DNA from 4 places in the Faecalicatena contorta genome. Region 4 is predicted to be linked to each of the others. Evidence: predicted binding sites of a transcription regulator. Region 4 holds the regulator's gene; each other region holds the start of a gene.
What was found. Region 4 encodes Rex, which represses fermentation and respiration genes when NADH is low (regulators of the CRP and FNR family bind a similar motif). Its sites were predicted from a motif close to ATTGTTAANTANTTAACAAT; they were not measured.

Region 1 (7,638 bases), 300 kb from region 4:
CTTCAGATCGTTTTATACATACCACTAAAATACAACAAGTTTTTTGTGGCTTATTGTAGGACACAGAAAATTTAGAAAATAGTCGTCATTAGACGACTATTTTAACTAGCTAAGATCTAATTGCATCCAGTACAGCAGCAACATAACCATTAATAATTTCTTTCGCAGAGATATTATCCTCATTATTATATAACTCAGGTTCTCTTCCAATACGATATAGCATTCCTGTAAAAGATGAGGATATCCACAAATATGTCAAATTCAAATCCAGATCGGCACGAATGCTTCCATCTTCAATTCCCTCTTCCAAGAGACCATAAACAAAACTATATTTCATTCTTTTTCGCCCATGCCTTTTGGTTTCGATATATGGGGAAAGTAATTCATAGGGAACTTCATCTAACCTTGTCCAATAATTATCGATTTCCTGCATGACAATAACAGAGGGCATATTCGGTTGGAAGAGGTAAACGTGCATACGGAGGGCAAATTCTAATTGTGTCAATCCGTCCCTGCCTTCCACTGAATAGGAATGGAACATTTCTTCATAACGTTCATTAAAGTTCTGGGAATAACGCTTCGTAGCTTCTTTAATTAAATTGTTTAATGTACCAAAATAACGCTGAAGTGAACGTGTGCTCAACCCTGACTTTTCTGCAATCATTTCCCGTGTACAATTCGATATTCCTACTGTCTCAAAACAGTTAATTGCGGCCTGGATTGCATTTTCCATGTTCCGCTCCCTGTCTTCTGCAGTCGGCATCCGTCCTCACCTCACTTTAATCATTCATATTAATCTGCCAAGTATATGATTACTTAAAGCAAATCCAACGTATATATCATGCTAAAATACCGGTAACAGTATATCATGTTTTTCGACAAATTGCAATAAACCGGTCTCTCTGACAAGTTTCCTGCTCTGAAACTCTGAAGACTCTATGGTGCTATCATAATACTGCCAAAAAAGTATAGGAGTGGTCTGCATATTCATGCCCTGACCACTCCTAATCATATTTTTAATCCAGTTTTCTTTCTCTGTTTTCTTAGAACTTGCCTTCTTTAGCAGCCTCCTCGATGCTGACCGCTACAGCCACCGTCATTCCGACCATCGGATTGTTACCTGCCCCGATCAGTCCCATCATCTCTACGTGTGCCGGTACGGAAGAGGATCCTGCAAACTGAGCGTCAGAGTGCATACGTCCCAAAGTATCTGTCATACCGTAGGAAGCCGGGCCTGCGGCCATGTTGTCCGGATGAAGTGTACGACCTGTACCGCCGCCTGATGCTACGGAGAAGTACTTCTTGCCCTGCTCGATACATTCTTTTTTATATGTACCTGCAACCGGATGCTGGAAACGAGTCGGGTTGGTAGAGTTTCCTGTGATGGACACGTCTACGCCTTCTTTGTGCATGATTGCAACACCCTCACGCACATCATTTGCGCCGTAGCAGTTAACCTTTGCGCGGAGTCCGTCTGAATAAGCTGTTCTCTGAACTTCTTTGAGTTCTCCTGTATAGTAATCATATTCTGTCTGGACATATGTGAATCCATTGATTCTGGAAATAACCTTTGCAGCATCTTTTCCAAGACCGTTCAGGATAACACGCAACGGTTTCTGGCGAACTTTGTTTGCTTTCTCAGCAATACCGATTGCACCTTCCGCTGCTGCAAAAGATTCGTGTCCTGCCAGGAATGCGAAACAGTCTGTGTCTTCTTCCAGAAGCATCTTTCCTAAGTTACCGTGGCCAAGACCTACCTTACGCTGATCTGCTACAGAACCCGGGATACAGAAAGACTGAAGTCCTTCTCCGATCGCTGCCGCTGCGTCAGCTGCTGTCTTACAGCCTTTTTTGATTGCGATTGCTGCACCTACGATGTATGCCCAGCATGCGTTCTCAAAACAGATTGGCTGGATTCCTTTTACCTGATTGTAAACATCAAGTCCGGCATCCTTTGTAATCTTTTCTGCCTCTTCAATAGAAGCAATGCCATAGCTATTTAATACTTCATTGATTTTATCAATTCTTCTTTCATATGATTCAAATAAAGCCATTTAATTGTCCTCCTGATTTATTCTAACGTTACCTATATGACACCTAGCTAAGCACAGCACATGGACAGAATCCATGCGGCGCGCACTCCGCCTGTGCCGGCTATTCTTTACGTGGGTCGATGATCTTCACAGCGTCAGCAACTCGTCCATACTGGCCTTTTGCTTTTTCCCACGCATCGTTCGGTGTATCGCCTGCTTTGATGAAGTCTGTTAACTTACCAAGGCTCACAAACTGATAACCAATAATCTCATCGTTTTCATCCAGCGCGATTCCTGTTACATAACCTTCAGCCATCTCCAGGTAACGAGGACCTTTTGCAAGTGTTCCGTACATTGTACCAACCTGAGAACGGAGGCCTTTTCCTAAGTCTTCCAGGCCGGCGCCGATCGGAAGTCCATCTTCTGAGAACGCACTCTGTGTTCTTCCATAAACGATCTGTAAGAAAAGTTCTCTCATTGCTGTATTGATAGCATCACAGACAAGGTCTGTGTTAAGTGCTTCTAAAATAGTTTTTCCCGGGAGGATCTCAGATGCCATAGCTGCTGAATGTGTCATTCCTGAACATCCGATTGTCTCAACTAAAGCTTCCTGAATGATACCATCTTTAACATTTAAAGTCAGTTTACATGTACCCTGCTGAGGCGCACACCAGCCTACACCGTGTGTCAAACCAGAAATATCTTTAATCTCTTTAGCCTGTACCCATTTTGCTTCTTCCGGAATTGGAGCTGGTCCGTGATTTGTACCCTGGGCTACCGGACACATCATTTCTACTTCATGTGAATAAATCATGTTAAAACTCCTTTCAAATATGTATGATTTTCATCCTATATGCGCTTGATATTTATTTAACGCCATATATGTCATATTTTCGCATAATTTTCAACTTTCGTCAATTGTAAGATTCTACAAGTTTAGAGGTAGATGGACGCATTTTTCAGACAACATTTGCTCTGCATCAGTAATCAAAGGAAGCTCTCCGTCCTCATATTATAATCAAAGAGGAAGAAGAGCTCCTTCTTCTGCTGCAGATGCCCCGAGACCATCACTTCATCGGCTCCGATGCCGTGCAGCGGGGTGCACGGCACGGTCTGCACAGTAACCCCTGAAGTTCTTTTCTATTTGTTTATCCTGTATACCTCAAAGCATCAATCGGCCGTTTCTTGGCCGCTTTATTTGCCGGATAAATTCCAAATACCACCCCGATACCCATGGAAAAAGCTATGGAAATCCACACCACACTGACTGACAGTTTATATACCGCATCACTATCTCCTGCCGCAGAAATAATCTGCAATATGCCCCATGACAGCAGAATTCCTATTACACATCCAAGCAGGCTGAGCATCAGCGCTTCTATGAGAAACTGCAGCATTATCGTCCCTCTGTCCGCGCCGATCGCCTTGCGAATCCCGATTTCCCGGGTTCTTTCTGTTACCGATACGAGCATAATATTCATAATGCCAATCCCTCCTACTACAAGCGATATTGCTGCAATACCACCAAGCAAAAGTGCCAGTGTATTATTCACACTTTCCATTGCCTCCATGATTGTTGACTGGTTCACGATTGTAAATGCATCCTCATCCTGGCTGAACCGTTCCATCATGGTCTCTGTCAGAACAGCTTCTGCATGATCCAGCGTGTCTTCTCTGGAGGCGGATACACAAAATGAGGTGATATTCGATGATACGTCTTCCGTTAAACGGATCAAAGACGTATACGGGATGTAGGCCTCATAGTTTTGAATTGTGGTCGAATCACTGTCTCTGGCGGCGAGCACGCCGATAATCTCATAGTCCACGCCGTTCAGGCTGACCGTTTCGCCTACCACGTTCATTCTGCCCAATACATCCGTTGCAAGCCCTGCATTGATAACTGCCACGTTCGTATGGTTTTCTACATCCGTATTCTTCAGAAATCTGCCCGCATACAGCTCTAAGTCCTGTATATCGGCATACGCCCCTGTTGTGCCGTATATGCTGGCAGTTTCTTCTGAATAAGTACTGGAAGCCGTAACACTGCTCTGTGCCACCGGCGCCGCTTCCCTGATTTCTTCGTCCTCCGCCAGAACCGTAACATCCGCTAGCTTCATAGGATTGCCTTTGTCATCCTTTACAGATACTGTCAGAAGATTGTTGCCCATACTGGAAATCTGGCTGCTCACTGATTCCGTTGTTCCACTGACCAGAGATACCAGTACGACCAGGGAAATCACTCCTATGATAATCCCCAGCATAGTCAGAAAGGAGCGCATTTTATTAGAGGAAATAGATTTCCATGCCATTTTCATTGATTGCGCTATCATCGTGCCACCTCCCTGATCTTCCCGTCCAGGATATGGACGCTCCGGTCTGCCTGTCTTGCTATGGAATCGTCATGCGTGATCAGGACAATGGTACTGCCCTGCCTGTGCAGGCCATGGAACAGTTCCATAATCTCTTTTCCGGTTGCAGAATCCAGATTGCCGGTCGGCTCATCGGCCAGGAAAAGAGACAGCCTGGATGCAATTGCCCTGGCAATGGCAACTCTCTGCTGCTGTCCTCCGGACAGTTCATTAGGTTTATGTCTGCCGCGGCCCGCCAGACGAACCTTTTCAAGAGCCTGTGCCACCCGCTCTTTCCGCTCTTCTCTGGGAATCTTCTGATAGATCAGCGGCAGTTCTATATTTTCTGCCGCCGTCATATTTCCTATCAGGTTAAAGCTCTGGAAAATGAATCCGATCTTTCGGCTTCTGATTTTTGCCAGCTCTGTCTCCGTATACTCCTCGATCGGCTGTCCATCCAGCAGATACTGTCCGCTGTCTGCCATATCGAGACAGCCGATAATATTCATCATGGTCGATTTCCCGCTCCCGGAAGGGCCTATGATACTGACAAATTCCCCTTCCCCGACCCGCATACTGGCATGGTCCAGCGCATAAACCTCAGACTCACCGATTTGGTATATTTTCGAAACATCATTTAACACAATCATATTTTAGTCCCTCCGCTATTTTGAAAAATCGAAACCGTCGGGACCGCCCTCAGGCATGCCGCCTGACGGCATTTCTCCACCGGACCTATCCTGCCCGAAGCCGCCCATCATATCCTGGGACATATCAAAACCGCTGTCTGAACTCTCTGCTTTCAGGTAATACACGGTATCACCGCTTTTGAGGCCGCTGATAATTTCCACCTGGCTTCCGTCGGAAAGACCTGTCTCAACCTCTGTCTCACCGGTCGGATTTCCGTCTTCATCCGTGCCTGTATAGACAAAAGTACTATTCCCCTTCTCCTGAAGAGCGTTTACGGGAATGAGTACCGCATCCTTAGATTCATCAATCTGAATTATTGCAGAAACACTCATGCCAAGCTTCATGTCATCCGTCTTTTTCATCGTGATTTCTACCGGATATTTGGCGCTGCTGCTCCCGCTGGAGGACGTGGCAGAGACTTTCGTTATCGTTCCCTCGAATTCCTGGTTTTCCAGCGCATCTAATGTGATGACAGCCGTCTGTCCCTTTTCAACAGAGAGAATATCCAGTTCGTCTACATTAATTGATACGACCGTCTCGTCAGGACTTGCTATGGAAAATGCTGCCGCCTCATAGGCACTGTAATCGGACGATGAAGTTCCGTCTGAAGAACTGCCGCCGGAGCTTCCTGAATCATTAGAAGCTGCCGCCGTACTCTGGCCGGTTCCGGTAGTAGTAGTTCCTCCACTTTGCGTGTTTGCTCCGTCTGCAGTGCTGTTCCCGTTATTTTCCGTGCCGCCTGAACTGCCTTTGTCCAGTCCGGATACCTGGCTGCTGTCTGTACCGGATGCTGCGTCCGAGGTACTGCCTCCGTTCTGGGCAATCCCGTTGTTTTCTGACGGCTGGTCTGCACCCGATTGTTCCGCGTCTTTATCCGCTGCGGTCTTTGCAAATTTTGCCTTAATTCTTAATATACTATTTCCATCATCATCTGTAAGCACCTCGAAGGACACATCCGCACCTTGAATTTCCGGCAGAATATTACCTGAGAAAACATATCCCTCTTTCGCTGTCAGCTTTATGGTTGCAGTATACACCGTTTTTTCCAGGAAGGCTTCCGTCGAACAATTCCATGTAATAGTTCCTGTATACTCATCCGTTGCTTGTATTTCTGCCTGCGGTTTTTCTCCGGTCACAGGAGCTGATACCTTCACATCGCAGGACTCAATACGGATCTCGTCCCCTCCGCTTTTCTCCGCGGCGGAGCTTTCGCTTTCCTCGGCTGTGCTGACTACCGCAGAACCGTCTGTGTCAGCCTGGTCAGTAGTACTTGATTCGGTTTGTGTAATATCCGCGGTAAGATACATCATACTTGCCTGACTGGCAGATGCCGTCCCTGGCATACTCATAGTTTTACTTTCCGACGATGTCCCGGCTGAGGAGCTACTCCCCGCTACCGAGACCGATGTGCTGCTGGCTCCTGATGCCGAACCGGCAGTACTCCCCGATGCCTGTGTGATTACCGTATCCGCAGCGGCATTGATACTGCTGATTGTACCTGCGCAGGATGCGGTAATGACTTTTGATTCCAGAAGCGTATTCAACGTGGCCTGCGCTTCTTTTAGTTCCTCCAGCTGACCGTTCAGTACTTTTGATTCCAGATATTCTGTTGTTCCTGCTGTCTGTGCCTCTTCAGACAGATCATTGATTTCTTCTTCTACACTTTCAATACTTTCCTTCACCTCCAGAAGCTGGCTGGCGATGGATGCCTCATCCAGAGTAGCCAGCTCTTGCCCCTCTTTCACTGTATCGCCGCTCTCTACCAGCACTTCTTTTACTTTAATGCCTACCGGTACTACTACATCAGTGGCTGATCCCTCTGCCAGTGTTCCCGTACCCACCACCGTAGTACTAATGCTCCCTGTGGATGCTGTGGCCGACTGCACAGTCATCCCGGCAGCCTTGTTTTCTGATGCCTGATTGCGGAACAAAACCCCCGCTACAATAACTGTCACTAATCCAACAGTCAATACTCCTGCCCAAAATATTTTTTTCTTTCTTAACTTTTTGAATCTGCCTGATTTTTGAATGCCACCAATACAGGACGGCAGCTTTATCTCTTTATTTTGATTCTCCATCTTTTCCTCCTGTCAGTCCGCTCCTCATATTTTCCAATTATATCTGTGATGGCTTTTCGGTCTCATAATCGGACCATGCTGTCACAGCAGATGCGCCGGAGACATCCCCGTTTCCGTCATATGTGTCCACTGTTACCTGCAGACTGCTGTCGCCCTTCACATACACGGTTCCGTCACTGTCCTTTATGGTCACGGTTTTTCCGTCTGAGTCCTGAACAGTACCGGCACAGGAAAGGGCGCTCATCACGCTGTCCTTCGTTACCGTCCAGGTACTTTCTTCGTCAATGTATAGATTGCAATAACCATCCCCGCCGTCTTTGGCATAGGTCTCATCATCCAGAATTGCACCAGTTAGTGTACTGCCCTCCGTTATATAGAAGTCCAGTTTACTGATGCTGTCCCAAATAATATCGCCTTCCATGGCCTGGCTGACCGCCGTAAATAGACAGTCAGCGCCATTTTCCCCTTCAGTCCCCCAGCCTCTCTGGT
Region 2 (7,638 bases), 220 kb from region 4:
AAGGGCGGAATCGTATATGCTGACAAAGTGACAACTGTAAGCCAAACTTATGCAGAAGAGATTAAAACACCATTTTACGGAGAGGCCCTTGACGGCCTGATGAGGGCGAGAGAAAATGCACTGTGCGGAATTGTAAACGGACTTGATTATGAGGAATACTGTCCGTTTCTGGATTCCCGGATTGCCAAGAAGTTTACGGTTGATACATTCCGTAAGAATAAAGTGGCAAACAAGCTGGCCCTTCAGGAAGAACTGGGACTGGATAAGGATTCCAGAACCATGATGATTGGTATGGTGTCCAGACTTACCGATCAAAAAGGATTTGACCTTGTAGATTACATTATGGATGAATTGTGTCAGGATGCGGTGCAGATTGTCGTACTCGGCACTGGAGATGCCAAATATGAGAACATGTTCCGTCATTTTGCATGGAAATACTCGGGAAAAGTGTCAGCGAATATCTTTTATTCCGAAGACTTATCCCATAGGATTTATGCATCCTGCGATGCGTTTCTGATGCCATCATTGTTTGAGCCATGCGGATTAAGCCAGCTGATGAGCCTCAGATACGGAACGATTCCTATCGTTAGGGAGACAGGAGGACTGAAGGACACAGTAGAACCGTACAATGAATTTGAAAAAACCGGAACGGGATTCAGCTTTACTAATTACAATGCACATGAGATGCTGAATACCATCCGTTACGCAGAACGGATCTATTACGATAAGAAACGTGACTGGAATAAAATTGTAGAGCGCGCCATGAACAAAGATTTTTCATGGAAGAACTCTGCAAGGCAATACGAAGAATTATACAAAAGCCTGATCAGTGAATAAAGCGCATGGGCTGCCCTTTTTATGAAGGGCGGCCGCAGGCATTCGTATAAGGGAGAACAAGTAAAATATGAAAATAAAAGACAGACTGAATGAGAACCGGATACATATATCGTTCGAGGTGTTTCCGCCCAAGACAGACGCGGGATATGAAAAGGTACAGGAAGCAACCGACAGGATAGCCGCCCTGAACCCTGACTTTATAAGTGTTACATACGGAGCAGGCGGGGGAACCAGTAAAAACACCGCAAAGATTGCGGAGCATATCAAAGAGGATCTGGGAATCGAAAGCCTGGCACATCTGACCTGCGCGTCCTCAACGAAAGACGAGGTGAGGAGTGTAATCGGCAGCCTGAAGGAACTTGGAATCGAGAATATTCTGGCACTTCGGGGAGACATTCCGGCTGATATGCAATTTCCGTCGGAGGATCGTTTTCACTATGCCTATGAGCTGGTAGAAGAGATCCGGAAGCATGGAGACTTCTGCATCGGCGCTGCCTGTTATCCGGAAGGACATGTAGAGAACGAACATAAAGCAGATGATATAAAATATCTGAAACAGAAGGTAGACAGCGGTGTGGATTTTTTGACCACACAGATGTTTTTTGAAAATGATATCCATTACAACTTTCTGTACCGAATTCGGGAAGCCGGCATAACCGTACCTGTTCTGCCGGGAATCATGCCCATTACAAGCGCAAAACAGATGAAACGCAGCTGTGAACTGTCAGGAACCGTGTTTCCGCGGAGATTCCAGGCTATACTGGACAGATTTGGAGACTGTCCGGACGCAATGGAGCAGGCCGGGATTGCATATGCGACAGATCAGATTATTGACCTGCTTGCCAACGGCGTTAGGAATATCCACATTTATTCCATGAATAAACCAGAGGTGGCAGAGGCAATCATGAGTAATTTATCGGAAATTATTAAATGCTAGGAGTAATAACAGATGGATCATATGACAAAAGAAGCCATCCGTTATCTGGGATATGGAAAACATGCGGTAGATGATAAGACGCTTGCAATGGTTGAAGATTCATTCAGGGATCTGGAAGACATAGCAGGCAGAAGATCCATCTACCGCATCTTTGATTTGCAGCAGACGGCGGATGACAGATTTACGATAGGCAGAGTAGAAATTCAGAGCAGAAATCTTGGACGGAATCTGAAAGGGTGCTGTAAGATTATCTTGTTTGGCGCAACGCTGGGGACAGCGGTAGACCGGATGCTTGCCCGCCTTTCCTTAACGGATATGGCGAAGGCTGTAGTGATGCAGGCCTGCGCGGCTGCTCTGCTGGAAGAATACTGTGACGCGTGCCAGGCGGATATTGCTACGGAGGTCTCAGTGCAGGGGCTATATCTGCGGCCAAGGTTCAGTCCCGGATACGGTGATTTTGACATTCGCTGCCAGGCGCCTTTGATGCAGCTGCTGGATTGTGCAAAGACGATTGGCCTGACAATGACTGAGAGCTGTATGATGACTCCGTCAAAGTCTGTGACAGCGGTGATTGGAGCCGGTACTACAGAAGAAAAATGCCACATCAAAGGCTGTGAGGCCTGCGAAAAAGAAGATTGTATATACAGAAGGGATAAAATATGATTTTAGACAGATTGGGAAAAGAACTGCTGTTTTTTGACGGTGGAATGGGCACATTACTGCAGGCGGGCGGCTTAAAGCCCGGTGAGCTTCCAGAGACATGGAATATCTCACATCCGGAACAGATTATGGAGATACACCGGAATTATATCGAAGCAGGGAGTGATATTATACTGACGAATACATTTGGGGCTAATGCACTGAAGTTCCATGATGACAGCTGTTCACTGCAGGAGATCGTATCTGCCGCGGTAAGAAACGTGAAAAAAGCGTCTGCGCAGGCTGCCGTGCATGGGCGAAGCGTTTATACAGCACTGGATATCGGCCCTACAGGAAAGCTATTAAAGCCCATGGGGGATCTGGAGTTTGAGGAAGCGTACGAGGCATTCGGGGAGGTTGTAAGGTACGGAAGCGAGGCCGGAGCGGATCTGATTCATATTGAGACAATGAGTGATACATATGAGTTGAAGGCTGCTGTGCTTGCCGCGAAGGAGAATACAGACCTGCCGGTGTTTGTGACCACCATTTTTGACGAGCGGGGCAAACTCCTCACAGGGGCAGACGTACCAGCGGTGGTGGCACTACTGGAAGGCCTGAGGGTGGATGCCTTAGGAATTAACTGCGGGCTTGGGCCAAAACAGATGCTTCCGATCCTGGATCAGATTCTGGAGTACACGTCTCTTCCTGTGATTGTGAAGCCGAATGCAGGACTCCCGAAACAAGTGAAGGGAGAGACGGTCTATGATGTACTTCCCCGTGATTTTGCGTCTGTCATGCAGATGATTATAGGCCGTGGCGCGTCTGTAGTGGGCGGATGCTGCGGCACGACGCCGGAACACATCAGGGCGATGGTAAAGCTGTGCAGGGGAATGAAACCCGCTCCGGTTACGCAGAAGGAAATCACGATCGTATCCTCTTATGGCAGATCAGTCTGCCTGGGTACGGGATCGAAGATTATCGGAGAGCGGATCAACCCGACGGGGAAAAAGAAATTCCGGCAGGCACTAAAAGAACATGACATAGACTATATTCTTAGGGAAGGCATCACGCAGCAGGATAAAGGCGCGCATATACTGGATGTCAATGTGGGGCTGCCGGACATTGATGAGGTATCCATGATGCGGGATGTTCTGTCGGGACTGCAGAGCGTGACCAGCCTGCCGCTGCAGATCGATACCGTGGATACAAAGGCCATGGAAGCCGGTCTACGGATCTACAATGGTAAAGCCATGGTGAATTCTGTCAGCGGCAAGCAGGAATCCATGGACGCTGTATTTCCATTGATACAAAAGTATGGGGGCGTAGTCATCGGCCTCACGCTGGATGAGAGCGGCATTCCGGATACTGCGGACAAAAGAGTGGAGATAGCCCGCCGCATTATCGCGGAAGCTGCAAAATACGGAATTCATAAAAAAGACATTGTCATCGACGTTCTGGCTATGACAATCAGTTCGGATCCGGAAGGGGCCAGGGTAACGTTGGAAGCATTGAAAAAAGTGCGTTACGGACTTGGAGTCAACACGGTGCTGGGAGTATCCAATATCTCTTTTGGCCTGCCGAACCGCCCGGTTATCAATGCCAATTTCTATACAATGGCCATGCACAATGGTTTGAGTGCGGGGATAATCAATCCTTCCTCCGAGGAAATGATGAGGTCCTTTTATGCATATCATGCGCTTATGAATCTGGACAGTAACTGTGAAGATTACATTGCGAAATATGCCGGACAGGACACTGGCACCCCGGCGGCTCCTTCCGTTTCCGGGGAGATGTCCCTGGATCAGGCGATCGAAAAGGGGTTGAAAGAAGAGGCGCATCATATTACAGGCCTGCTTGTAAAGGAGCAGAAACCGCTGGATATCATCAATACGTATCTAATTCCTGCGCTGGACAATGTGGGGAAGGGCTTTGAGAAGGGAACCGTATTTCTGCCCCAGCTTCTGATGAGCGCTGAGGCGGCAAAAGCGGCTTTTACAATTCTGAAGGAATCGCTTGCGGCGGCTGGACAGGATCAGGAGAAGAAGGAGAAGGTGGTGCTTGCGACCGTGAAAGGGGACATCCACGATATCGGGAAGAATATAGTGAAGGTACTGCTTGAAAACTACAGTTTTGATGTGATTGACCTGGGAAAAGACGTGGCGCCGGAACGGATTGTGGAGACAGTGGTGAAGGAGGATGTGCGTCTGGCAGGGCTTAGCGCACTTATGACGACTACCGTTGTGAGCATGGAGGAGACAATCAAGCAATTGAAGCAGAAAGCTCCCAGATGCAGGGTAATGGTAGGAGGGGCTGTCCTGAATCAGGAGTATGCGGATATGATCGGAGCGGATTTCTATGGGAAGGATGCGATGCAGTCTGTTTATTATGCGCAGAAGCTGCTTAAGAATCAGTAAGGAATGTACCTTTTTTTATACAAGAAACCATATTGACTAAATTTTAACAAAAGGGTATAGTGGTAATGCAAATGAAAGAGAATGGCAGAAAGCTGCCTTTTTGGAGAAAATTCAGGAGGAAGAGAACCTATGATGAGAGGACTGCAGACACCGGTCCGTGCAATACGGAGAAGAGTGTTTACGGAAGTTGCGAAACTGGGATTTAAGGCTAACGCGGACACGCTGTTGGCAGATATGGAAGCGATACCCTATGAGATTGTAAATGATGATACGGAGAAATACCGCGAGAGTACCTACCGTTCACGCGCGATCGTGAGAGAGCGTTTGAGGCTGGCCATGGGTCTGTCGCTGCGGCCGGAGAATAAGCCGGTGCACCTGACTTCCGGAGTGGAAGCCAGCAACATTTCGGAAAAGTATTATGAGCCTCCGCTGATGCAGGTGATACCATCGGCCTGCGAGAGCTGCGAAGAAAATAAATATGAAGTGAGCAATATCTGTAAAGGATGCCTTGCCCATCCGTGCCAGGAGGTATGTCCGAAGGGAGCTATTTCCTTCGTGGACGGCAAGTCCTTTATTGACCAGGAAAAATGTATCAAGTGTGGAAAATGCAAATCGGTCTGTCCGTATGATGCTATCGCAAAGAAGGAAAGACCTTGTAAAAATGCCTGCGGCGTTAATGCGATTGTTTCCGACAAATATGGAAGAGCCTACATTGACACAGATAAATGTGTGTCCTGCGGTATGTGCATGGTAAGCTGTCCTTTTGGAGCTATTTCCGACAAGTCCCAGATCTTCCAGCTGACAAACGCGCTGCAGGAGGGAGGAGAGATTGTGGCTGAGATTGCCCCTGCATTCGTCGGACAGTTTGGGGACAATATTACACCGAGAAACATTAAGGCTGCCCTGCAGGAGCTGGGATTCTCCGAAGTCTACGAAGTGGCGCTGGGAGCAGACATTGGAGCAATAGCTGAGGCGCATCATTATGTGGATAAAGTGGTATCAGGGGAACTTCCATTCCTGTTGACATCCTGTTGTCCGTCCTGGGCGGTAATGGCAAAGAAATTCTTCCCTGATCTGATCGACCAGATCTCGCAGGAGCTGACCCCTATGGTGGCGACGGCCAGAACCATTAAGCAGGAGCATCCGAACGCGCGAGTGGTTTTCATCGGGCCGTGTGCGGCTAAGAAGCTGGAAGCGTCGAGAAGAACCGTGCGCAGTGATGTGGACTTTGTTGTGACTTACGAAGAGGTGCAGGCAATGTTTGACGCGAAAAACATCGACCTGAAGAAGTATGAGGCAGAGTCTTCTTTCCACGACGCTACGGGAGCGGGCCGCGGCTATGCCTGTGCCGGCGGCGTGGCAGAGGCCATTGAGAACTGCATCAACGAGTATTATCCGGATGTGGAAGTGAACATTGAGCATGCCGAGGGGCTTGCAGAATGCAAAAAGATACTGACATTGGCAAAAGCCGGACGTATGAACGGATGTCTGATCGAGGGAATGGGCTGTCCTGGAGGCTGTATAGCAGGCGCCGGAACGAATATACCGGTCGCAAAAGCGAAGAAAGCTCTTGCCAACTATGTTAAGAATTCTTCCAACAACATTCCGCCGAAAGAACTGGCGGAAATTGAGCTAAAATAATATTTGAAAAACCGTACCAGCTATGGTATGATAGGTTAGAAATACAGAGTGGATCCGCATCCACTCTGTTTCTGTTGACCATATACTCATCGTTTCGGATATCCGGAGCGTATAAAGGCAGAATAATAATGACTGCCGCAGATAAAGAAACCGGGAGGACTAGGGTTATGCAACCATATGGAGTGAACCAATTAAGAAAGATGTTTTTGGAGTTTTTTGAGAGCAAAGGGCACCTTGCAATGAAGAGCTTTTCATTAGTGCCGCACAACGATAAGAGCCTGCTGCTCATTAACTCGGGGATGGCACCTATGAAGCCATATTTTACCGGGCAGGAGAACCCGCCGAGAAAAAGGGTGACAACATGTCAGAAGTGTATCCGGACAGGTGATATAGAGAATGTCGGCAAGACAGCGCGCCATGGCACTTTTTTTGAAATGTTGGGTAATTTTTCTTTTGGTGATTACTTTAAAGATGATGCAATTAAATGGTCATGGGAGTTCCTGACGGAAGTGGTAGGTCTGGATTCCGACAGACTGTACCCATCTGTATATCTGGACGATGATGAAGCATTTGAGATCTGGAATAAAAAGATGGGGATTCCGGCGGAACGGATTTTTAAGTTCGGCAAGGAGGATAATTTCTGGGAGCACGGTTCAGGTCCATGCGGCCCGTGTTCGGAGATTTACTATGACAGAGGGGAAGAGTACGGCTGTGGAAGCCCTGACTGTACAGTAGGGTGTGAGTGCGACCGCTATATGGAGATATGGAACAACGTATTTACCCAATTTGAAAATGACGGCAAAGGAAATTATACAGAGCTCGAACAGAAGAATATTGATACAGGCATGGGCCTGGAGAGACTTGCTTCGGTTGTACAAAATGTGGATTCCATATTCGACGTGGATACGATCAAAGAACTGCGCAGCCATGTATGCAGGCTGGCAGACGCAGTATACGGAAAAGAAGAAAGCACTGATATTTCCATCCGTGTTATAACAGATCACGTACGTTCTGTGACATTTATGATATCCGACGGTATTATGCCTTCCAATGAAGGCAGAGGGTATGTACTGCGCCGTCTGCTCAGAAGAGCCTGCCGACATGGAAGACTGCTGAATATCGAAGGCAATTTCCTTCCGGCATTGGCGGAGACCGTAATTGAAGGCTCTA
Region 3 (7,638 bases), 1.8 Mb from region 4:
GCCACGCTCATATTTGTGAGAAAAAATTTATATTCAAGAGGATATCTTATGATTTTTATACAGCCGCTGTGCCGTATGACACGGCGGCTGTGGATGAAAGACCGGGAAGCTTATTTGCCGTAGTAGCACTTCAGATAGATCTCTTTGATCTCCTTCATCAATGGATATCTTGGGTTAGCGCCTGTACACTGATCGTTGAATGCCTGCTCTACCATGTCATCCAGTGTGTCGAGGAAGTATTTCTCATCTATGCCATAGTCTTTGATCGTTTTCTTGATACCGATTGTCTCTTTTAACTCTTCTAATTTTACAACAAGGTTATCAAATACTTCCTGGTCATCTTTGCCTGTGCAGCCTGCAAAGCGTCCCAGTTCAGCATATCTTGCAAGTGCATGTGGGTATTGGTACTGCGAGAATGTCCCCATTTTTGTCGGAGCCTCTGCTGAATTGTATTTCATAACTTCTGTCAAGAGTACTGCATTTGCAACACCGTGTGGAAGGTGATGGAACGCACCCAGTTTGTGTGCCATGGAGTGGTTCAGTCCGAGGAATGCGTTTGCAAAGGCCATACCTGCCAGACAGGAAGCATTAGCCATCATTTCGCGTGCATGTGGGTCGTTTGCCCCGTTCTCGTATGCGGATGGAAGATTATCAAATACCATCTTTACAGCTTTCATTGCCAGGCCGTCTGTGTAATCTGTGGCCATGATAGATACATATGCCTCGATTGCATGTGTCATAACGTCGATACCTGATGCGCTTGTCAGGCCCTTTGGCTGGGTCATCATGTTATCAACATCTACAATTGCCATATTCGGAAGCAGTTCGTAGTCTGCAAGCGGCCATTTTACCCCGGTCTCTGCATCTGTGATGATTGCAAAAGGTGTGACCTCAGAACCGGTTCCTGAAGAGGTCGGGATCGCTACGAAATAAGCTTTCTCTCCCATTTTCGGGAATGTATATACTCTCTTGCGGATATCCATAAAGTCCATTGCCATGTCTTCAAAATTTGCTTCCGGATGTTCGTACATTACCCACATGATCTTTGCTGCATCCATTGCAGAACCACCGCCAAGTGCGATAATTGTATCCGGCTCAAATGCTCTCATCTGGTCTGCACCTTTTTGTGCACACTGCAGGGTCGGGTCTGGAGCTACTTCATAGAAGCATGAATGCTGGATACCCATTTCATCCAGTTTTGCCTCGATTGGAGCTACGTAGCCATTTTTGTACAGGAAGGAGTCGGTAACGATAAATGCTTTTTTCTTGTGCATGATTGTTCCCAGCTCATCCAGTGCAACCGGCATACAGCCTTTTTTGAAGTAAACCTTTTCAGGTGTTCTGAACCAAAGCATATTCTCTCTCCTCTCAGCCACTGTCTTAACATTCAGTAAGTGTTTTACCCCAACATTTTCAGAAACGGAGTTTCCGCCCCATGAGCCGCATCCCAGTGTGAGGGATGGAGCCATTTTGAAGTTGTAAAGGTCGCCGATGCCGCCGTGAGAAGAAGGTGTGTTGATAAGAACACGGCACGTTTTCATGGCTGCTGCATGTTTTGCTATTTTCTCTGTCTGTGCCGGATGGATATACAGGGAAGCTGTGTGACCGTATCCGCCGTCGGCTACAAGCTGGGCTGCTTTTTCCAACGCTTCATCAAATGTTTTTGCTTTATACATGCCAAGTACAGGAGATAATTTTTCATGAGCAAACTCTTCGGAAATGTCTACTGATTCCACTTCACCTATCAGGATTTTTGTGTTTTCCGGAACATCCACTCCAGCCATTTTTGCAATTTCGTATGCTGATTTGCCCGGAATCTTGCTGTTCAGTGCGCCATTAATAATGATTGTCTTGCGTACTTTATCCAGCTCTGCTCCCTTTTTCAGGAAATAGCATCCACGGTAAGCAAATTCTTTTTTCACTTCCTCATAAATGCTGTCAAGAACTGTTACAGACTGCTCAGATGCGCAGATCATGCCGTTGTCGAATGTCTTGGAATGTATAATGGAATTTACTGCCATCTTAACATCAGCTGTCTCATCAATAATTACCGGTGTGTTTCCAGGTCCTACTCCGAGCGCCGGCTTGCCTGATGAGTAAGCAGCCTTTACCATTCCCGGTCCGCCGGTTGCAAGAATGATGTCCGAATCCTTCATAACGGTGTTTGTTAATTCCAAAGACGGTACATCAATCCATCCGATAATGCCTTCCGGAGCGCCAGCCTTTACAGCTGCGTCCAGAACAACTTTTGCCGCCTCGATCGTACATGCTTTAGCAGCAGGATGGGGGCTGATAATAATTGCATTTCTGGTCTTCAGACAAAGCAGTGTTTTGAAGATCGCTGTTGAAGTCGGGTTTGTGGTCGGAATAACCGCAGCTACCAGACCGATCGGCTCTGCTATCTTTTTAATGCCAAACGCCGCATCTTCCTCTATCACACCACATGTTTTGGTGTCTTTATACGCATTGTAAATGTACTCAGCTGCATAGTGGTTCTTGATAACCTTATCTTCCACAATTCCTCTCTGCGTCTCTTCTACCGCCATCTTTGCAAGCGGAATACGCATCTTATTCGCAGCCATGGCTGCTTCATAAAAAATCTTATCTACCTGTTCCTGCGTAAAAGCAGCAAATACTTTCTGAGCTTCACGCATAGCTTTCATTTTTGCTTCGAGTGTTTCCACGCTGTCTACAATCTCAGGTACTACGACCTTTTCCTTCTTTGCCATTTCTATTTTTCCTCCCGTAATAGAATAATTTTCTTAATTACAGGTTTTAGTTTAACCTATCGTTAAATAATTGTCAATATTGCTTTTGTCAAATATTTAACGTTATTTTTTTAACATTTATTGTTGATATTGCACAAAAATAGATGCAATCCATACTATGAAGACAAAAATCCGGCGGCTGCGGAAAGCATTAAAATTCAATAAGCTTTCCGCGGCCGCCGGGCCGTATCATTATTTATCAAGAATTTATATCTCTATAAACTTTTCTTTCCAGAATTATACTAATTCAATCAGCACTTCCATAGCTGCGTCACCTTTACGCTGACCAATCTTTACGATTCTTGTGTAGCCGCCGTTGCGGTCTGTATACTTAGGAGCGATCTCTGAGAACAGTTTTTCCGGAAGATCAACTTCTTTTGTATTTCTCTTCTTACCTGCAGCAGCTGCCGGAACTTCCTTTACAGGATAAAGAACCTTCAGCATCTCTCTTCTTGCGTGAAGTCTGCTCGGCATATCTTTCTTGATCTTCTTGTCAACTTCATCATATACGGTAACTTTTTTGCCGTCTACTACTTCTTTTACTCTCTTGCCGTCTTTATCTTTACGTGCAACCTTTGCTTTTACGGTCACTTCTTCGTAATTATCTTTTTCTCTGACAGCCATAGCAATTAATCCCTCCGCTACTTTGCGGATCTCTTTTGCTTTTGCTTCTGTCGTAATGATTCTGCCATTATTCAGCAGAGCTGTTACCTGGTTTCTGATTAAGGCTTTTCTCTGGCTGGATGTTCTGCCGAGTTTTCTATACTTTGCCATTGTTTTAATCCTCCATTTTCAAACATTTGGTTATGCATCTTCGGGCTTATTAATCAAATGCTCCCGCCATGCTCTTCGGGCTTACTGACAGGATAATTCAAATAATAATCTATATGGTGCAGTGGCTGTTTATTCGTTACTATACACGGCCCATAAGCCGTGAATAGTAACGTTTATTCATCGCCCTGGTTCAGCTCAAGGTCTAATTCCTTCAGCTTGGCCAGCACTTCTTCCAGTGACTTGCGTCCAAGGTTACGCACCTTCATCATATCTTCCGGTGTCTTATTGGTAAGTTCCTCGACGGTATTGATGCCTGCTCTCTTCAGACAGTTATAAGAACGTACGGAGAGCTCTAATTCATCAATGCTCATCTCCAGTACTTTCTCTTTTTCATCATCTTCTTTTTCGATCATGACTTCCGCAGCCTGAGCAACTTCTGAGAGGTCGATAAACAACTTCAGATGCTCGCTGAGCACTTTCGCAGCAAGGCTGACAGCCTCGTCCGGAAGCAGTGTTCCTTTAGTCCATACATCCAATGTCAGTTTGTCATAGTCAGTAATCTGGCCGACACGCGTATTCTCTACTGTGAGATTTACACGGTCTACCGGAGTATATATGGAATCAATCGGAATAACGCCAATCGGTAAGTCTTCATTCTTATTCTTGTCTGCGCTTACGTATCCTCTTCCTTTTGTAATGGTAAGTTCCATGTACAACTTGCTGTCCTTGCCTCCGCTTAAGGTTGCAATGACCTGGTCGGGATTCATAATCTCAATATCGGAATCCGCCTGGATGTCAGCGCCTGTTACAACACCTTCTCCTTCAAATTCGATATATGCGGTCTTTACTTCGTCTGATTCTGATGTATTCTTGATTGCCAGTGATTTCAGATTCATGATAATCTCGGTTACATCTTCTTTAACACCCGGAATGGAACTGAATTCGTGCAGGACTCCGTCGATTTTAACAGAACTGATAGCTGCTCCCGGAAGGGATGAAAGCATAATTCTTCTCAGGGAATTGCCTAATGTTGTTCCGTATCCACGTTCCAGAGGCTCGACAACGAATTTTCCATATTTTTTATCTTCTGAAATTTCGGTAATCTCAATATTAGGTTTATTAAAATCAAACACTACACAGACCCTCCTTATGGGTTTAAATATGTTGAGGGGTACGATGCCTGTGTCACACAGGGGCCGTTTCCTAAAGGCTCCTGTGCGACAAACTCCATCCTGCCGCCGGATCGGCATCACCGGTTCCCGGCGGCATGGATGTCACTATCATGCTATACTCAAGGATTATTTAGAATATAACTCGACGATAAGCATCTCATCAACAGGAACATCAATTGCCTCACGTGCAGGAAGTTCTTTTACTGTAGCTTTCAGGTTCTCAGCATCTACTTCCAGCCAGTCAGGAATCATATTTCCTCCTGTTACTTCCAGGATATCTTTGTATCTCTGGCTTCCTTTGTGCTTTTCTTTGATTTCAATTGTATCTCCGGCTTTTACAAGGTATGATGGGATGTTTACCTGTCTGCCGTTTACCATTACATGCTTGTGGTCAACAATCTGTCTTGCTTCTTTTCTTGTTCTTGCAAATCCCATACGGAACATTACATTGTCAAGTCTGGATTCCAGAAGAATCATCAGGTTTTCACCTGTCATGCCTTCCATCTGTTTTGCTTTTGCATAATAGTTTCTGAAAGGTTTCTCCAGTACGCCGTAGATAAACTTAGCTTTTTGTTTCTCGCGTAGCTGAAGGCCGTACTCACTCATTTTTCTGTTGGATCTCTTTAACTGCCTGTTAGACTTTTTATTGATTCCTAAATAGATTGGGTCCATACCTAATGAACGGCATCTCTTAAGAACTGGAACTCTATTTACTGCCATGTTAGCTTCCTCCTATATATACTAGACTCTTCTGCGTTTCGGTGGACGGCATCCGTTGTGTGGTACCGGTGTTACGTCTTTAATGCTTGTTACATCAATCCCGCATGCCTGGAGCGCACGGATTGCTGCTTCTCTTCCTGATCCCGGACCCTTTACAAAAACGTCTACCGTTTTAAGACCATGTACTAATGCTGCTTTTGCTGCTGTCTCAGCTGCCATCTGAGCTGCGTATGGAGTAGATTTCCTTGAACCTCTAAATCCCAGACCGCCTGCACTTGCCCATGAAAGAGCATTTCCCTGTGCATCTGTTAATGTTACGATTGTATTATTAAAAGATGACTGGATGTGTGCTTGTCCTCGTTCAACGTTTTTCTTGACACGTTTCTTTGTCACTTTTTTGGTAACTTTCTTCGCCATTTAAACTAACCTACTTTCTTGAATTCTTAATTATTTTTTCTTATTAGCTACAGTTCTCTTAGGACCTTTGCATGTTCTTGCATTTGTCTTGGTCTTCTGTCCACGTACCGGAAGGCCTTTCCTATGACGGATTCCGCGGTAACATCCAATTTCTTTCAGACGCTTGATATTCAACTGGATCTCTCTTCTGAGATCACCTTCTACAGTCTGAGTCTCTTCGATCACTTCACTGATTTTCTTTACTTCTTCACTTGTCAGATCTCTGACGCGGGTATCAGGATTTACTCCTGCCTCTGTCAGGATACGGCTGGCACTTGTTCTACCGATTCCATAGATATAAGTCAAGCCGATTTCTACACGTTTGTCTCTTGGTAAGTCTACACCTGCAATACGAGCCATGTGTCTTTCCTCCATTTCAAATCTGTTTTCATATTGTCCCTAACTGGGATGTCTCCTGGCATCCGGAAAGGTGCTTCCTTCTCCCGAAAACATCCAGGCATACTTTATTCCGCAGTTTACTGCGGATCCGCCCGCAGGGCATGAGTTACGGGATGCCCTTTGGGTATACTACAGTACGCCCTTTCCCGACACGGATTTTCACCGTAAATGATCGCCGGGTATTATAAGCAATATACAAAAGACCACCAACCCTTCGGTACCTGCAGATTCAGCAGTGTGGTGTATCCTTACTGTATATTAAACAGCCCTACACACTTCCTGGTGTGTCGCGCTGTCAGCCGCCTAATTAATTCACAAATCCCAACAGTCTGTACTTCTTAAGTATTAGCCCTGTCTTTGTTTGTGCTTCGGATTCTCACAGATTACTCTGATGCTTCCTTTTCTTTTAATGATTTTACATTTTTCACAAATTGGTTTTACTGATGATCTAACCTTCATGTCAAATCCTCCTTCCATCCTTTGCCTGGCTATACGCTTCCAACTATTTTTGGGCACACCTATCCAAAAACAGCCACTTCATAGTATACCACTAGTTTCCAGGCAAAGTCAATACTTTTTTACTTATCTCTCCAGACAATTCTCCCCTTGCTCAGGTCATATGGAGACATTTCCAACGTCACTTTGTCACCTGGTAAAATCTTAATAAAATTCATACGCAGTTTTCCGCTGATATGTGCCAGCACAATATGGCCATTTTCCAGCTCTACCTTAAACATAGCGTTTGGCAGTTTTTCAACTACGACTCCTTCAATTTCGATTACGTCAGTTTTTGACATACTTAATCCTCCTGCACGTTTGGCACTTTACTATTCTCATTCGTGTCCAAACGAGAATATCTGTTTATAACACTTCTGATTGTTTCATCATCTGTAGTGGAAGGACTTGCCGCCTTCTTTATAATCTGCAGATGCTTTGGATTCTTTCGCTTTCTCCGGCGGACGGTTCTTTTAGCCCCATCCGCCAGATATATATATTCAGCATTGACATCAATTATGACATATATACAGCCTTTATCGCGGCCTGCTTTGGATTTTGCAAACATTCCCGGTTCTATTGTCATATTACTCTCCGAGGATTTTTACGATGGCAGCAAATACATCCTCAATATCGATGGTTCCGTCCACCTCTTTGAGGATTCCGGCCGTTGTATAATAATCAATGAGCGGCTGTGTCTGCTCATGGTAGACACCGAGACGCTTCTGGACTGTCTCCGGCTTATCATCATCTCTCAGGATCAGCGTCCCGCCGCAGTTGTCGCAGATGCCTTCCTCTTTGGTCGGTGCATATTCCATGTGATAAGTAGCGCCGCAGTCTACACATGCCCTTCT
Region 4 (7,638 bases):
CTCCAATACCTCCGGTATTGCGGGAATTGCATACTGGATTAACGCATACTACAAGCTTCCTGCAGAACGGCAGGTGGATAAAAATTCAGAGCTTGTGCTGGCATTAAAGACCTGGGTGGACAAAGAATATGAAGAAGGTCGCGTTACAGTCTTGACAGATGACGAATTAGTTGCCAAAATAGACAGTGTATGCAGTGAACTGCATATAAAACTCTGACTTGGGAGGACATAAAAGCAAAATGGAAGAATATCAGGACCATTCCTTAGGCAGCCGTGTTTTTCAGAGAATCCGTGACGATATCCTGAAGGGAAAGTATAAGGAACACGATGAGTTAAGGGAAAATACGATCGGGAAAGAACTGGGGGTCAGCCGCACGCCCGTGCGAGAGGCACTGAGGCAGCTGGAGCTGGAAGGCCTAGTCTCTATCATCCCGAATAAGGGGGCATATGTGACGGGAATATCTCCGAAGGATGTAAGTGACATCTATATGATCCGTTCTATGCTGGAGGGGCTGTGTGCGAGATGGGCTACAGAGAACATTACGGACGAGCAGCTGGATGAGCTGGACGAGATTATACTTCTTTCCGAGTTTCATATGAAAAAAGAGGGTGGAGGCAGTGCAGATCAGGTGACTGAGCTGGACGGCAAGTTCCATGCGATTTTATATGAGGCATCAAACAGTAAGATACTCAGCCATGTACTGACCGATTTCCACAAATATGTCCAACTGGCTCGGAGATCTTCCGTAGTCTCAGAAGAACGGGCCAGAAAGTCGATCCGGGAGCATAAGCAGATCCTGCGCGCAATCCGGGATAAAGATGCAGACCTTGCGGAGCAGCTCGCCAACGAGCATATTCTGCATGTCATACAGAACCTTAAAAGACAAGGTTATGAAGAAATATTAGGAGGAGACAGTTAAGATGGAAAAGATTAAGATGAGTACACCGATTGTTGAGATGGACGGGGATGAGATGACAAGAATCCTCTGGAAGATGATTAAAGATAATCTTCTGGAGCCTTACATCGAGCTGAATACGGAATATTACGATCTGGGCCTGGAATATAGAAATGAAACGAACGACCAGGTAACCGTGGATTCCGCGAATGCCACAAAGAAGTACAAAGTAGCTGTTAAGTGTGCAACGATCACCCCGAATGCGGCCCGCATGGATGAATATGACCTGAAGGAGATGTGGAAGAGCCCCAATGGGACCATCCGTGCAATTCTGGACGGTACAGTTTTCCGCGCGCCGATCGTCGTAAAAGGGATTGAGCCATGCGTTAAGAACTGGAAAAAGCCGATTACCATTGCCCGCCATGCATACGGTGATGTATATAAGGGCTCAGAGATGAAGATTCCGGGCGCAGGCAGGGTAGAACTTGTCTATACGGCGGAAGACGGAACAGAGACAAAAGAGCTCGTACATAATTTTGATGGCCCGGGTATCGTGCAGGGCATGCACAATATCAACCAGTCCATCGAAAGCTTTGCAAGAAGCTGCTTCAACTATGCTCTGGATACAAAACAGGATCTCTGGTTTGCGACAAAAGATACGATTTCCAAAAAATATGACCACACATTCAAGGACATTTTCCAGGAAATCTATGATGCTGAATACGATGAAAAATTCAAGGCTGCCGGGATCGAGTATTTCTACACACTGATTGATGATGCAGTAGCACGTGTTATGAAATCAGAGGGCGGATATATCTGGGCGTGCAAGAACTACGACGGCGACGTCATGAGCGACATGGTATCCTCAGCATTTGGATCACTCGCTATGATGACATCCGTGCTTGTGTCTCCCGACGGATATTATGAATATGAGGCTGCCCACGGAACCGTACAGCGCCACTATTACAAGCACCTCAAGGGAGAGGAGACATCCACCAACTCAGTTGCAACCATTTTTGCATGGACCGGAGCTTTAAGAAAGCGCGGAGAACTGGATGGAAACCATGATTTGATGGCATTTGCAGACAGACTGGAAAAAGCGACCATTGACACAATAGAATCCGGAAGCATGACAAAAGATCTGGCGCTGATTACAACGATTGAGAATCCGACGGTTCTCAACAGTGAGGACTTTATCAAAGCGATTGCAGCAAGGCTGTAAATTTTATCTACAATACAAAAACGGACCGGCACGCAGCTCTGCATGCGGTCCTTTTTTCTGATCTAGGAAATTTCAAAGGAATTTCCTAGATCAGAAAAGCCCTGCGGGGGATGCACACGCCGCGATAAGGTATATAGCCGCAAAGCGGCATCGCGGCGGCGTCAAAGTGTGCAAGCCCCTCATAAGTGAGGAGATGGGGATTTGAGGTGGGCTTGCCCGCTTTGTTCGAAAGGAGTTGAAGTGGGCTTCCCCATTTTGGCCTTATTCTGCAAGTTCTTCCCATTTTTCATAGAGAATCTCCAGTTCCCCTTCATTGGAAGCCTTTTCTGCAGCAAGTTCCTGGCATTTGACCGAGTTGGAATACACATCTTCATGAGTCATCAGCTCATCGATCTCTTCATTTCTTTCTTCCAGTACAGTGATGCGTTCTTCCGTCTTTTTCAGTTCATTCTGTCTTTTGCGCTCCCTGGCCTGCTGTTCCTTCTGTTCCTGCCAGCTCAGTTTTGCGTCTGAAACAGATTCCTTCGGAATACCAGAATTATCCGTTCCCCTGGCTGCAGGGGAAGTATAGACGGCCGTCAGTTCCTCCTTTTTCTCCAGATAATAGTCATAATTGCCGATATAGTTTACAAAGGTCTGATTCACCAGCTCTAATATGCGGGTGGCTGTCTGGTTGATAAAATAGCGGTCGTGTGAGACGTATAATACGGTACCGGTATAGTCGTTAACCGCTTTTTCTAATATCTCTTTTGAGGTGATATCCAAATGGTTTGTGGGCTCATCGAGGATTAGGAAATTGGCCTCAGAAAGCATCAATTTTGCCAGCGATACGCGACCCTTCTCGCCGCCGCTCAGGTCCCCGATCAGTTTGTACACGTCATCACCGGTAAACTGGAATGCGGCGAGCGTATTTCTGATCTGCGTATTATTTAGGGTTGGATAGTCATCCGAAATCTCGTCAAATATATTTTTTTGGTCATGCAGCACATGGTGTTCCTGATCGTAATAACCGATTCTCACCTTAGATCCCAGGGTAAAGGAGCCCGTATCCGGGGGAACCACTTGATTGATAATCTTAAGCAGCGTGGTTTTCCCGGTGCCGTTGTCACCGATTACAGCCACATGTTCGCCGCGTCTGATATCAAAGCTGATATCCGTAAATAAGGTTTGACTGTCAAAACTCTTAGACAGCCCCTCCACTGAAAGCACGTCGTTGCCGCTCAGGCAAGAGGGTTCCAGAGAAAAATGAATCTCCTTCGCCGCCTCCTGGGGCTTATCGACCAGCGTCATCTTATCTAGCAGTTTTTCACGGCTTTCCGCGCGCTTGATAGACTTCTCACGGTTGAATGAACGGAGTTTTTCAATGACGGCCTCCTGATGCTTGATTTCCCTCTGCTGGTTCAGATATTCTTTCATCATGGCGTCCCGGATCTGTTGCTTTTTGTCCGCATAGGCCTTGTAGTTGCCGGCGTACATCCGGACAGTCCCATGTTCGATCTCCACCACTTTTGTAACCACCCTGTTTAAGAAGAAACGGTCGTGGGAGACGATAAATACAGCGCCCGGGTAGTTCAGCAGATAGGTCTCCAGCCAGGTGATGGAGTTCAAATCCAGATGGTTTGTTGGCTCATCCAGAAGCAGAATATCGGGTTTTGTGAGGAGCAATTTTCCCAGGGAAACTCTTGTTTTCTGGCCTCCGGAGAGGGTGTCCGTTTTTTTGTCAAAATCCTCCTCCTGGAAACCAAGTCCTTTGAGGACGCCTGTCAGCTCGCTTTCGTAAGCATAACCATTCTGTGCCTCAAACGATGACATCATGCGGTGATAGGTATCGAGCCTGCTCTGAAGGGCTTCACCGCTCAGAGACTTCAGTTCCTTTTCAATAGCACGGATTTGATTTTCCAACTCGATAATATCAGCCTTTGCTGTCTTTACTTCCTCATATATGGAGCGGCCGCCCTCGAGTTTCTGCTGCTGTGCAAGATATCCGAGAGTTTTCCCTTTTGTAACTACAATTTCACCGCTGTCGACTGGCTCTTCCTTTACGATCATCTTTAGAATGGTGGATTTTCCAGCCCCGTTTACTCCGACCAGAGCCGCTTTTTCCCTGTCTTCTATATGAAAAGAGCCGTCTCTGACAATGACCTGTCCACCGAAAGCTTTATTGAGATTATGGCATGCAAGTATCATAAGAAACCTCCTGTTGTCTTCTGTATCGGGCCTCCCAGTTGTACTTCAGCCGCCGAACCCCGCTTGTTGTCTTAAAAAATAAGCATTAATTTTCAGCTATGCTGAAAACCTGTCCGCGGGGCATGAGCTGCGGGATGCCTTTGAGTATACTTATTTCATTATAACGAAAATAGTTTAAAATACAACTAAAATTTGACTTTGCCCGTACAATTCTATATAATATGAAATAGATTAAGTTTGGAGGGGATAGCTGTGGAAGATAGAGAGATATCACGTGCGGTAATTGGACGGCTGCCCAGATATTACAGATATTTGGGAGAATTACTGGATGCAGGAGTAGAACGGATTTCATCAAATGACCTGAGCAAGAAGATGAGCGTCACTGCATCTCAGATTCGCCAGGATTTAAACAACTTCGGTGGCTTCGGCCAGCAGGGATATGGATACAATGTTAAGTATCTCTATACAGAGATCGGAAAGATTCTGGGACTGAACAGAAAACATAACGTAATCATAATAGGAGCGGGTAACCTGGGGCAGGCGCTTGCCAATTACGCGGCCTTTGAAAAGAGCGGTTTTATACTGCAGGGTATTTTTGATGTGAATCCAAGACTGGAAGGGGTAACAATACGAGGAATCCCGATCCGTATGATGGACGACCTGAGAGAATTTGTTGAAAATACGGACATAGAGATTGCCGCACTGACGATTCCAAAGTCAAAAGCGGTGGAAGTAGCCGATATGCTTGTTGAGAATGGTATCAAGGGCATATGGAATTTTGCGCACACTGATCTGCACCTGCCGGATGATGTGATCGTAGAAAGTGTACATTTGTCTGATAGTTTGATGAAACTGTCCTATAATATCAGCCGTTACAATGAAGAACATGATAATTGATTAATAATATAAAACGTGTAACAAAGGTGCTGCGCCTTCGTTGCACGTTATTTCGCTTATTAGGAAACGTGCGCCTATCAGATACAATCCCATTGGGGATACGCACAGTGGTATTAGAGGCAGATGCCAGTGCGGCCGCTGCGGACGCGGGTTTCACAAGCGAAACTCTATAAAAATAAAGGAGAGTGAGTATATGAGATATCTGCCTACCGGTGAATGGATGCAGAAAGCTGACAATTACACGATCCATGAGATCGGGATTCCCTCTATGGTGCTTATGGAGCGGGCTGCTCTGGCGGCAGTGGCCGTCATGGAGCAGGAAAAGATCAATACACACAGAACGCTGGTGGTCTGCGGCTCCGGCAACAACGGCGGCGACGGCTTTGCAGTTGCGCGCCTGTTAAAAGAAAAAGGCTGTGATGTTGAGGCCGCTTTCATCGGAAACGAAGAATCCAGGTCTCCTGACTGCATGCAGCAAATGAAAATCGCTGAAAATTGCGGTGTTCCTGTAGTAACAACAATCAGCAGGAAGGAATATACTGTTATAGTGGATGCCGTTTTCGGCGTGGGCCTGAACCGGGAAGTCTCGGGAGCATACGCGGCAAATATTAAAAAGATGAATGCGCTGCCGGGGCAGAAGGTTGCCATAGATATCCCTTCCGGCATCTGCTCAGCCACAGGAAAGGTACTAGGGACGGCATTTTCAGCCGATCTGACGGTTACTTTTGAGTGCGAAAAGCTGGGCTGTGTTTTACATCCAGGCTGCCAATATGCCGGAAAAACTGTTGCCGTATCCATCGGAATCAGCCGGAAGCTTTTTGAAAAAGAACCGGGTGTCTGCTACACATTTGAAAAATCGGACCTGCCGGAGCTGATCCCGCCCCGAAGGCCCAATTCACATAAAGGAACCTATGGGAAGATCCTGATGATTACCGGAAGCCGCGGTATGTCGGGCGCCGCATATCTGAGTGCGAAGGCCGCGTATAGATGCGGCGCGGGTCTGGTCCGGATTTATACACATGAAGATAACCGGGTGATATTGCAGCAGCTTTTACCGGAAGCGATTGTCAGCACTTATACTGAATATGAGGAAGAAGCCATTCGTGATCTCCTCGCATGGGCGGATGTGGTCTGCATTGGCTGCGGGCTGGGACAGAGCCGTGTTACGGAGAGTATCTTAACTCAGGTCGTGAAAGAGGTTCAGATTCCCTGCGTGATAGATGCAGATGGACTGAATATACTGGGGTGCCATCCGGAATTGCTTGAAGAGCGGGAGCGGCCCATTGTCCTGACCCCGCACTTGAAAGAAATGTCCGGCCTGCTGGGCTGTTCTGTTACAGAGCTGCAGGAAAAGCGTTTCGAGATGACCAGGTCTTTTACAGACAGAGCTGGTGTTGTTTGCGTCTTAAAGGATGCACGTACAATTGCGGCCAAGTGGGATCGTCAGATATTCGTCAATACTGCAGGAAACAGTTCCATGGCAAAGGCCGGGGCCGGAGACGTGCTCGCGGGAGTCATTGCAGGGCTGATGGCGCAGGGACTGAAGCCTTATGAGGCGGCTGTCTGCGGAGTATACCTGCACGCCTGCGCAGGAGACGAGGCCAAAGCCGCCAGGGGTTCCTACAGTGTGCTGGCAGAAGATTTAACGGCGGGAATCGGGGACTGCCTAAAAAGAACAGAGGAGAGTATGGAGCAATGAAACAGTTTAACAGGGTATTTGCCAGGGTAGACCTGGATGCCGTATCATATAATATGGAACAGATGAGGCGGCGGATTGGGGAAGGGGCGCAGATCATCGCCGTGATAAAGATGGATGGGTACGGCCATGGCGCCGTGCCGATTGCGGAAATGTTTGAAGAAAAGGATTACATATGGGGCTACGCCACCGCAAGCCTGGAGGAGGCTGCAGCTCTCCGGAAGGAAGGGATTAAAAAACCAATTCTCGTACTCGGCTGTATTTTCCCGGAGCAGTATGAGGAGATGATTCTTAAGGATATCCGTGCTACTGTTTATATGAAGGAGATGGCGGAAGGCATGTCAAAAGCCGCGGCAAAGCTCGGCAGAACAGCACATATACATATTAAAGTTGATACAGGGATGGGAAGGCTTGGATTCTTGCCCGGCCCGGAGAGTGTAAAGGCCATCCGGGAGATCGGCAGGCTGCCTAATATAGGGATCGAGGGAATGTATACGCATTTTGCCAAAGCCGATGAGACCGACAAGAGCTACACACATAAGCAGCACGAAAAGTTTGAATGGATGAAGAAGGCCCTGGAGGCGGAAGGAACTTCCATTACATATTATCATTGTGACAACAGCGCCGGGATTATCGACTTCCCGGACATGAAACATAATCTGGTCCGCGCGGGTATTTCCACATACGGAATGTACCCGTCAGGGGAGGTCTCGCGGGAAGCTGTGAGCCTCAAGCCAGCG

Region 1: a site for Rex is predicted at 2,892-2,911, ahead of MWG26_RS10360 (iron-sulfur cluster assembly scaffold protein). Genes of this name have one in related genera too.
Region 2: a site for Rex is predicted at 4,859-4,878, ahead of MWG26_RS10720 (4Fe-4S dicluster domain-containing protein). Genes of this name have one in related genera too.
Region 3: a site for Rex is predicted at 2,788-2,807, ahead of adhE (bifunctional acetaldehyde-CoA/alcohol dehydrogenase). Genes of this name have one in related genera too.

Annotation. Positions count from the first base shown of each region.
Region 1 is NZ_BQNQ01000001.1:2,312,066-2,319,703, reverse strand. Features, by position in the region: gene MWG26_RS10370 (TetR/AcrR family transcriptional regulator) at 110-733, opposite strand; gene MWG26_RS10365 (GGGtGRT protein) at 1,044-2,054, opposite strand; gene MWG26_RS10360 (iron-sulfur cluster assembly scaffold protein) at 2,155-2,847, opposite strand; gene MWG26_RS10355 (ABC transporter permease) at 3,182-4,363, opposite strand; gene MWG26_RS10350 (ABC transporter ATP-binding protein) at 4,360-5,031, opposite strand; gene MWG26_RS10345 (permuted SH3 domain-containing protein) at 5,047-7,149, opposite strand; gene MWG26_RS10340 (ICP22 family protein) at 7,187-7,638, opposite strand, start outside.
Region 2 is NZ_BQNQ01000001.1:2,397,606-2,405,243, forward strand. Features, by position in the region: gene glgA (glycogen synthase GlgA) at 1-837, shown strand, start outside; gene metF (methylenetetrahydrofolate reductase [NAD(P)H]) at 905-1,774, shown strand; gene MWG26_RS10710 (vitamin B12 dependent-methionine synthase activation domain-containing protein) at 1,787-2,437, shown strand; gene MWG26_RS10715 (homocysteine S-methyltransferase family protein) at 2,434-4,827, shown strand; gene MWG26_RS10720 (4Fe-4S dicluster domain-containing protein) at 4,957-6,468, shown strand; gene alaS (alanine--tRNA ligase) at 6,636-7,638, shown strand, end outside.
Region 3 is NZ_BQNQ01000001.1:768,322-775,959, reverse strand. Features, by position in the region: gene adhE (bifunctional acetaldehyde-CoA/alcohol dehydrogenase) at 111-2,729, opposite strand; gene MWG26_RS03510 (bL17 family ribosomal protein) at 3,006-3,542, opposite strand; gene MWG26_RS03505 (DNA-directed RNA polymerase subunit alpha) at 3,716-4,675, opposite strand; gene rpsD (30S ribosomal protein S4) at 4,841-5,434, opposite strand; gene rpsK (30S ribosomal protein S11) at 5,456-5,851, opposite strand; gene rpsM (30S ribosomal protein S13) at 5,882-6,250, opposite strand; gene rpmJ (50S ribosomal protein L36) at 6,635-6,748, opposite strand; gene infA (translation initiation factor IF-1) at 6,868-7,086, opposite strand; gene MWG26_RS03475 (KOW domain-containing RNA-binding protein) at 7,089-7,370, opposite strand; gene MWG26_RS03470 (adenylate kinase) at 7,372-7,638, opposite strand, start outside.
Region 4 is NZ_BQNQ01000001.1:2,612,701-2,620,338, reverse strand. Features, by position in the region: gene MWG26_RS11700 (beta/alpha barrel domain-containing protein) at 1-217, shown strand, start outside; gene MWG26_RS11695 (GntR family transcriptional regulator) at 240-920, shown strand; gene MWG26_RS11690 (NADP-dependent isocitrate dehydrogenase) at 922-2,118, shown strand; gene abc-f (ribosomal protection-like ABC-F family protein) at 2,380-4,305, opposite strand; gene MWG26_RS11680 (redox-sensing transcriptional repressor Rex) at 4,558-5,202, shown strand; gene MWG26_RS11675 (NAD(P)H-hydrate dehydratase) at 5,396-6,901, shown strand; gene alr (alanine racemase) at 6,898-7,638, shown strand, end outside.